2 regions of the Lysinibacillus sp. FSL K6-0075 genome follow, and region 1 is predicted to be linked to the other one. Evidence: riboswitches for the same ligand, from Rfam matches in the RefSeq annotation. Region 1 holds a riboswitch; the other holds the start of a gene.

Evidence for each region. Region 1 has a riboswitch for cobalamin ahead of MHB65_RS11495 (ABC transporter substrate-binding protein). Riboswitches for the same ligand answer to the same signal wherever they lie in the genome.
Region 2: linked by a shared signal. The riboswitch ahead of cobT (nicotinate-nucleotide--dimethylbenzimidazole phosphoribosyltransferase) and the one ahead of MHB65_RS11495 (ABC transporter substrate-binding protein) in region 1 are both predicted to bind cobalamin.

The regions. Positions count from the first base shown of each region.
Region 1 is NZ_CP151947.1:2,346,490-2,351,321, forward strand. It holds gene MHB65_RS11490 (translation factor GTPase family protein) at 1-1,094, opposite strand, end outside; cobalamin riboswitch at 1,253-1,440, shown strand; gene MHB65_RS11495 (ABC transporter substrate-binding protein) at 1,607-2,599, shown strand; gene MHB65_RS11500 (precorrin-3B methylase) at 2,652-3,329, shown strand; gene MHB65_RS11505 (S9 family peptidase) at 3,401-4,832, shown strand, end outside.
Region 2 is NZ_CP151947.1:1,273,020-1,277,851, reverse strand. It holds gene MHB65_RS05955 (methionine gamma-lyase family protein) at 1-119, opposite strand, end outside; gene MHB65_RS05950 (trimeric intracellular cation channel family protein) at 463-1,068, shown strand; gene cobT (nicotinate-nucleotide--dimethylbenzimidazole phosphoribosyltransferase) at 1,120-2,175, opposite strand; cobalamin riboswitch at 2,263-2,439, opposite strand; gene MHB65_RS05940 (DMT family transporter) at 2,524-3,378, opposite strand; gene MHB65_RS05935 (hypothetical protein) at 3,637-4,038, shown strand; gene MHB65_RS05930 (rhodanese-like domain-containing protein) at 4,279-4,581, opposite strand; gene hfq (RNA chaperone Hfq) at 4,678-4,832, opposite strand, start outside.

The DNA.
Region 1 (4,832 bases):
CAAACGACACGTAAAGAAGGCTCTTCGGCTTCAATTAAACGGAAAATCTGTAGCACTTCCTTGATATGCTGATCGCCCGCATATTGAACCTTTGCCTGTAGCGTTGGGACAAGCTCATAGGGCTGTGTTAGCGTCGTTGTACCGATTCGATCTCCAATGTTTGCCTGACTCAGCCCTTTCACCGCGAAAATCTCTCCTGCTTCAACCTGTTGAACGGTCTCAAAGCGACTGCCATTATAAAGGCGAATTTCTGTCACTTTTTCCGTCACTTCACCAAATGAAAATTCATCCCGCACATGTAAGGAGCCCTTGACAGCCTTCATAAAGGTTAAACGCTGATGCCCATCATGACGAATTTTAAAAACCTCTCCTTCAAACGGGACATCCTGCTCAAATTGGGTAGCCGTTAACAGGGGAAGCTGGTCAAGAAATTCCTGAATGCCCTCATCCTTTAAGGCAGAGCCTATAAAGCAAGGGAAAGCACATTCGTTTTTAATCATGGCCTGTAGCTGAGCAAGACATGGTTCATGCTCTAATGACTCATTCAGAAAGGCATCCAGCAATTTTTCGTCGCGCTCCGCCAGCCATTCCATGATGCTATTTGACACATAATCTGCTCGCAGCGGTTCATCGACGAACAACACATGCTGAGAGCAATCTTTACGAAGCTGGCTCATGACAGCTCCTACATTTGCTCCTTCACGATCCGTTTTATTGATAAAGAAGAAGGTTGGGACATGGTATTTACGTAAAAGCTGCCACACGGTTTCAGTATGGCCTTGTATCCCTTCGACTGCGCTAATGATAATAATGGCATAATCCATCACACGGATGGCACGCTCCATCTCAGGGGAGAAATCGACATGCCCAGGTGTATCAATCAATGTGTATGTATCATCGCCAATGCTCATGCGACCTTGCTCGGCAAAGATCGTAATCCCACGCCTGCGCTCTAGCTCATGATTATCAAGAAAGGTATCCTGATGATCGACTCGACCACGGGCTTGAATACTATTTGTATGAAAAAGCACTTGCTCAGAGAAGGTCGTTTTCCCTGCATCCACATGCGCCAGTACACCGATTGTTTTGTACATAAGAAATCCTCGTTTCTATAGATTGCTATCTTTTCATTGTAACAGAATACTCGCATATATAATTCTTGTAAAATAGTTCGTATTTTTGTCGAAATAGTGCTAATATAGTGATGATTGCATAATTAGCGTCATACTACGCTAGTCTATCAATAGTATTGACCATAATAGAACGTATTGGTGCAAATGGCATTTGTCATTTGCTTAAAAGGGAAATCGGTGCAATTCCGATGCTGTCCCGCAACTGTAAATGGGGAGTCTATACAGCATGCCACTGTAGTAAAACTATGGGAAGGCGTATAGATGATGAACCTAAGCCAGGATACCTGCCAGTATGTGTTTTTTGACTAAGAACCACGAGGATGGGGATAGTGATAAAGGTAATGATGATACCGTTATTTCACTATGCTACTCTCTTGGCGACAAGAGGGTTTTTTTTATGCCCTTCCAACCACATGGGTAGTAAAGAAGTCTCTGATTTCTTTCTATATTTTAACAACAAAGGAGAAAAGGACATGAAGAAATGGAAAAGTATATGGCTGATGATGATCATTGCCTTGGTCGCTATTTTAGGGGCTTGTAATGCAAAGGACAAAACTGAATCAGCAGCACAAGGTGAAAAGGTTGAGCCATCTGAGGCAGCAACAGAAGTAACCATTGAAAATAATGACACAAGCCAAACATATAAGGAAGCACCTACGAAAGCGATTAGCTTAAATCAGCATGTGACAGAAATTATGCTGGCGCTTGGCTTAGAGGATTCTATGGTTGGGACGGCTTACTTAGATGACAAAATCTATGAGCCCCTGCAAGAGGCATACGATAAAGTCCCTGTGCTTTCTGACCAATACCCAACGAAGGAGCAAGTGATTGATGCCGAGGCGGATTTCTTATATGCAGGCTGGAAAAGTGGCTTTGGTGAAAAGGGCGTTGGCACACCAGAGGAGCTTGAAGAATTAGGCATTCATACGTATTTACATACGGCTTCTAACATGACAAAACCAACATTAGAAGATATTTTCACTGATATTCGCAATATCGCGAAGATTTTCCGTATCGAAGATCGTGGCGAAGCTTTAATTGAGCAAATGACAAAAGATGTAGAGGCAGTACAAGCTAAATTACCAAAAGATAGCGAAAAATTACGTGTTCTTGTGTTTGATAGCGGTGAAAAGGATGTATTTACAGCTGGTCAAAACTTTATGAATGAGCTGGTGACAATCGCGGGTGGTCAAAATATCTTTGGTGATGTGGAATCAGGCTGGACAACTGTGTCGAAGGAAGATGCAGTAGATCGTAATCCAGAGGTTGTTGTCGTGATTGATTATGGTGAAACAACGGCAGAACAAAAGATCCAATTCTTAAAAAATGATCCAGCATTAAAGGAGATGGAAGCTGTCAAGAATGATCACTTTGTCATCCTGCCACTTTCAGCAGCATCTGAAGGGGTTCGTGCGGCAGAGGCCATTGAAATTTTAGCGAAGGGCTTCTATCCTGAAAACTTTTAAACCAATTTGAGCTAGCGCTTTGCTAGCTCCTTTTTCATAAGGAGCGATATCAATGAACGCATTTCAAAAAAACGTACCAGATCAAACATTTGAAACACTAAACCGTGAGGGTGAATTTACCCGTCTAGCAGTTAGCCCTGGCATTATCAATAAGCATTATACGCCAGCGCAATTTCAAAAAATAGCCGAAATTGCTGGCGAAAAGGGTGCGATTAAGTATTCCGCCTCCTATAGTATTCTCGTATCCATTCCAACGAGCGATGCGACAGAAGCTGTGCAAGCCTTACAGGAAGCGGGTCTTTATGTTGCGTCCTCTGGCTCCATTATTGCCATGAAGGCTTGCGATTTTTGTGATGGTGAGAAAATGGAGGCTGCTCCGATAACTGAACATCTTTATCATGCTTTAGAGGGGATCAAGGTACCTGCAAGAGTACGTGTCAATATCAATGGCTGTGCATCTGCCTGCTACAATGCAGTCTATGATGATATTGGGCTCGTGTATCAGCAGGAAAGCTTTGATGTCTATTTAGGTGCTGTGCCGATGGGGGCAAAGGCACAGGCTGGCACATTATTCGCTAAAAGGGTAGGTGTCGAGCACATTGAAGATTTTTTATTGCACATGATAAGCCTTTATAAAGAGCATGCTCGCCCGAATGAACCCTTTTATAAATTTTATCGCAGAACCAAGTCCGCAGAATATTGGGAACTAGTAAAAAATTCTATTAAATAGCAGGAATATTACTTAGGGTGTCGAAGTATTGTAGTAAGGCACAGAAAATTACAATACAAAGGAGCAAGAACATGACATCGAAACAAGGGATTCAACCAGAAGATCTTTATCACTTAAAATCAGTAGCAGATCCACAGCTATCACCCGATGGAACTGAGGTAGTTTATGTAGAGACTCGTATGGACGAGAAGAAAAACGACTATATCTCGAATTTATTTTACATAAACTTGAAGGACAAAACGCCACAGCAATGGACATTTGGTGAGGATAGAACAAGTTCCCCTGTTTGGTCACCAGATGGCAGCCAAATTGCGTTTTTGTCAACGAGAACAGGTAAATCGCAAATTTATGTGCTATCGAAAGCAGGTGGAGAGGCAAAACAGCTGACACATTGTAAAAATGGGGCGACATCCCCTGTCTGGTCCCCATGTGGCAAGAAAATTGCTTTTTCAGTCGTCCTAGGGAAAGATGAAACCATCCAAGATAAAGCGGAGGATGAGAAGAAGAAGGATAAAGAACTCAAGCCACTAGAAATCGAGAAAATGAAGCACAAATCGGATGCTGGTGGATTTATTGATATGGAGCAGTTTATCCATATTGCCCTTGTCAATGTGGAATCAGGAGAGCTAGAGCAAGTGACGGAGGGAAAAGAGTACTTCCATCTCGGTACATGGTCGCCAGACGGCAAATACCTTACGTACTTAGCCGATAAAGCGGAGGATTTGGATTTCTCATTTAATGTGGATATCTTTTTATTGGATTTAGAAACTAAACAGAGCCGCAAGCTAACAGAAGGCTCTGGTGCATATTACCAAACGGCTTGGTCTCCGAATAGCCGATTCCTTTCTTTTGTAGGCGGAGAGCGTGAATTTGAAAATGCCACACAAGCGAAGCTATGGATATATGACATGGAGCAAAAACTGCTAAACTGTGTAACAAGTGAATTCGATGCGCCTGTCGGTGATTTTGTCATCGGTGATTTTCTACAAGGGGTAGCGTCACCACGCGTGCAATGGATGAATGATAATCATAGCTTCTACTTCCAAGTCACAGATCACGGCAATGCAGCGATTTATTTCGGAAATGTAGATGGCGAAATTTACCCAGCGATTCATGATGATCAATATGTCTATGGCTTTTCACTTGATCCGCAAAACGATCAGGCTATTGTAGCGATTAGCACAACGACAAACCCAGGCGATTTGTTTTATGTAAACCTAAAAACAGGTGACAAAGAACAGTTGACGTCAATTAATGAAGAATTTTTAAAGACCAAAACATTAGCTGTTCCCGAAAGTATTGAATTGGAAGGCGCTGAAGGCTGGAAAGTCAATGGCTGGATCATGAAGCCAGTTGGCTATGAAGAAGGGAAGAAGTATCCTCTTATTCTTGAAATCCATGGTGGTCCACATGCGATGTATGGCAACACCTACTTTAATGAATTTCAAATCCTTGCTGCACAAGGCTTTGCAGTGCTTTATACTAATCCGCGTGGTAGTCATG
Region 2 (4,832 bases), 1.1 Mb from region 1:
ACCTTCTGCTGGTTATAAAATGCCATTTCTTCTACCTTGGCATGATAAGGCCGCACTTGCTCCTCTATTTTTGTCGCTAAGGATAGCGTTTGTGTAGATAAATTTGATGTAAACGTCATTCTTTCTTCTCCATTTCACAATTGTCCCGCATTTCATTCAGTAAGATTTATTGACTATCTAAATTGACATCAATCACTCTAGAATTCCCTAACCAAACACTGGTATATAAATGCTTTTGACGAATGTTTTTCTTTATTTTAATCACATTTTATCAATTTGTATGTGCACCTGTAAAACTTGCCTATTGTTTCTAACGGAATTTTACGCTAAGCTAATGTGCGGACTTATTTCAAGAAGCGTATTTAATGACTGATTTTGGCTATTAAATTCATAGATTCTGTTACGTAAAAAAGTCTTTTAACTTATAAAAAAGTTTATTTATTGATAGAAGGGGTGAAAGGGATGGCTTGGGAGGTTTTTAGTATTATAGGAACAATTGCCTTTGCTATTTCTGGGGCAATCATTGCCATGGAAGAAGAATACGATTTATTCGGTGTATATATACTTGGTATTGTTACGGCCTTTGGTGGTGGAGCAATTCGAAATTTACTCATCGGACTACCTGTCACAACACTATGGGGGCAGGATATGATGTTTCAAATTGCACTGGCTGCAATTACGATATTCTTTATTTTTCCACATCATCTGATTCAGCATTGGCATCGTTGGGGTAACTTCACAGATGCCATTGGCTTATCAGCATTCGCTATTCAAGGGGCACTCTATGCTGTGAAGCTTGATATGCCAATTAGCGCGGTCATTGTAGCTGCAGTTTTAACAGGTTCAGGTGGTGGTATTGTACGAGATTTATTAGCTAGACGAAAACCATTAGTTCTCCGTGATGAAGTTTATGGTGTTTGGGCAGCTCTCGCAGGGCTGATAATCGGATTTGAGGTTTTTACAGGGGACATTTTCCTTTATATTTTATTCGCAGTAATTACAGCGTTACGTATTCTTTCCTATATGATGAAGTGGCGCTTGCCATTACGTAAGTTAAATCGAGCATAAATACCATTCAGCCAATGACCAAAAATTAAGTCATTGGCTGTTTTATTGTTTTTATCTTTTTAACAACTGCATTGATTCTTCTAAAGTCACCATATTTTTCATCATCGAGCAGGCTGCATCTAAAATGGGAAAGGCTAGGGCTGCACCAGAGCCTTCACCTAAACGCATATTCATGTACAACATTGGTTCAATGCCAAGTAATGCAGCGGCAATTTTAGCCCCTGGTTCCTCTGAGGCATGGGAAGGAATAATATAATCTTTTACTTTTGGTTCGAGCTTATAAGCAATGAGCGCGGCAATAGTTGAAATAAATCCATCAATGACAACAGGTTTACGATGGACTGCAGCGCCAAGTATAATGCCTATCATCGCCCCTATCTCTAACCCGCCAACCTTAGCTAGAACATCGATGACATCTTTAGGATTAGGCGTATTTAAGCTAATTGCTTTTTCAATAATCGCCGCTTTATGGGCAATTCCACCTTGACCAACTCCTGCTCCAAATCCTGTTACTTCAATTGGGTCACAGTCAGTTAGAACAGCTAATATCGCTGCACTCGGTGTTGTATTACCGATGCCCATTTCACCTGTACCAAGTACATTGGCACCTTTTCTGATTTCCTCTGTTGCCACACGAATTCCTACTTCAATGGATTGAATAGCCTCTTCTCTAGACATAGCTGGACCTTGTGCCATGTTACCTGTACCATATTTAATTTTATGAATGAGGACACCTGCATCAAGTGGAATATCTTCTTTTACCCCAACATCTACTGTTACTACCTTTGCATTGGTAATGCCCGCAATCGCACAAACACCTGTACCTCCCTTAGGAAAATTTAATGTTTGAAAGACCGTCACATCTTGTGGATTCGTGGTTACACCTTCCTCACAAACACCGTGATCTGCTGCACAAACAATGATGACTTTTTTATCAATCACCGGAAATAATTGTCCAGTTATGCCAGAAAGCTGCACTGCAATGGACTCTAGTTTTCCTAAACTGCCAGGGGGTTTACATAGGGCATCTATACGCTGTCTAGCTTGCTCCATCACCTTCAGGTCAGCACCTTGGATGTTTTGTATCGTGTCTTGTAGTAATTGCATGAAATTGCTCCTCTCTTTTTAAGACAAAAAGAAAAAGTCTGTAGTTTATTGTCATGACAAATAAACTACAGACTTTTCCATCATCTATATCTTCTAAAGCATGTAGGCAGGTCTCCTGGCTCAAGTTCAACATCTCATAGCACCTTCCCAGCAATTTGCTAGTGGCATTCACTATGAAACTCCCTTATACAGTGGCGGGTCCGCTAAAGCTTTTCACTTTATTCCCTATTCTCCCTATTGGGCACCTATTGCTTTTATTCAACTACTTTAAATCTACGACAGCTCACTTTTCCTGTCAATATGTGAAAAGTAAACTTGTAAAACTAAACAGTAACACTATAAAGTGGCTTATGTCTTTTCCAATTCACTTAGTAATGTTGAGCCTAATAGAAGAACAGCCCCTATTATTTGTAGGACTGTCATTTGTTCACCAATAATCATTGTTGAGAGTACTAATGATGTCAGTGGATCAATATAGCTAAGAATGGCTATACTTTGACCTTTTAGCTGAGACATGCCTAAAAAGAACAAAAAGAACCCCACACCTGCATGCACAATACCAAGTACTATCAATACTAGAACGAACCCAAAACTAATTTGCATCACTTGAAAACCCGTAGTCCCTACAATATAGAGACAGAGCAAAAATGCAGCTAAAGAGAGTTGGATAATTGTATTTTCGGGCTCTTTTAAACCACGAATACGTTTATTTGTAAAGGTTAGTACCGTGTAAAAGCATGCTGCGATCAAACCATAGACAATACCGATAAAGTGACCACTGTTCTCCATGTTTTGGCTTTGGACAATCAAAAATAGGCCTATTAATGCTACAGCAACATACACTATTTTTCTCCCTACTAACGTCTCTTTTAAAATAATAGGAGATAAACAGATGACCAGTACTGGCGCAAAATAATAACTTAGTGCTGCATTGGCAATGGTCGTTTCCTTATAAGCCTGAAATAAAAATATCCAATTACCGCATAATGCTAAACTTGAAAGCATTAACGGCCATTTATTTTGGACAATCGTGATCCTCGAAAAGCTTTCCTTTTTATAAACAAATATGGCCAACAAAAAACAAGCGCCAATGATACTCATCCAAAAGGCAATTTCACTTGAGGATAAAGGAATAAACTTCGCAAAAACACCGACAGCACCAAAAATAATCATGGACAATACAAATGCTAATTTTCCGCTCATTACAAATTCCTACTTTCTACGTATATCGTTTTAGCCTATACAGTAGAATCTATCGAAATGAGCAAGCTATTATCGAATGCCTAAACAGTAGATTCTACTGCAAAGACATTGTTGGGGGTGCTATGGATCGAAACATACAAAATCCCTCCTTCATTCACTATAATCATAACATATTTCTGAAAATTCAGGATTTAAAATATTAAAATTAGGGGAAGGTTCAGCAAGTAATAAAACAATGAAAAGTTAGGGGAAGATAAAATGAATGCAAAAGAATTAAGAAATGCCAGTGCTGAAACCTGTGAAACGCATGATAGCCTCTATGCCAAGTTGGTAAAACCGATCAATCAACTGCTAATAAATGTCGACGCTTCTATTAGTGAAGAGACAGCAAATAAAATACTAGAAAACTTAAAGTTATTTCATAGTGGTGATAAATACATTACGGAGTGTCATTTCGAGGAGAGTCAAAATTTCTTGAAAGACGGCATTGAGCTTCTCCAAAAGGGTGATTTGGCGAATGGAGCACTACAAATTTATGGCGCTGGTCTAAACTTTGCTAGCTATGCTTCAAAGGTGCAGGGACAAAAAAATGTTCATCTCTACAAAAATTTTGAGGAGAATTTTAATTTCATCATGGACTCCCTGAAAAAACAAGCATAAGAAAAACAAAACCAGCAATAGCTTTTTTGTGAAAGGTGAAAATGGTTTCCGTTGCAGGCTACTTGCTTTCCTGTGGGCGAACGCTAGTGAGGGAAAGCTCCTCGGACGCCCCCTGGAAAGGACGCTGGCAGATCGGAAATCAACCCCTTACCTTGCCAAAAGGTCTTTTTCTGCTAGTGACACGATTTTTTTCAACAACATAAAAAAAGAAAGAGTATATGCTCTTTCTTTTTTCATGGTTTATTTAAATTCTAATTCTCCATCATAAGCCAGCATGCCGCCTTCAAGGTTTGTTACATCAAATCCTTGTGCCTCTAAGTAAGCACAGGCGTTGGCAGAACGAGCACCAGCCTTACACACAATAATATATGGCTTTTCTACATCTAATTCCTCTAAACGTTCAGGGATTGTTCCAAGTGCAATATGCTGAGCGCCTGGAATCATGCCGTGTGCTACTTCATCTTCTTCACGAACATCAATAATATATAGGTCCTCATTTGCATCTAAAAGATCTAATAATTGTGTTGTTTCCATTGTTTTCATTAACTTTGTCCTCCAAAATATCAAATTCCACTATCATTATAGCTTGTAGCAAAAAAAACAGCCAGTGTGGAGAACACTAACTGTTTAACAATCTTTTTATACTTCTGTCTCTAAAAATTCTATTTGTTTTGCTGGAACGAATGTAGAAATGGCGTGCTTGTAGATTAGGTGCTGCTTATTGTCAGCATCCAGCAGTAAAACTGTAAAATTATCATATGATTTCACAGTCCCTTTTAACTGAAATCCGTTTA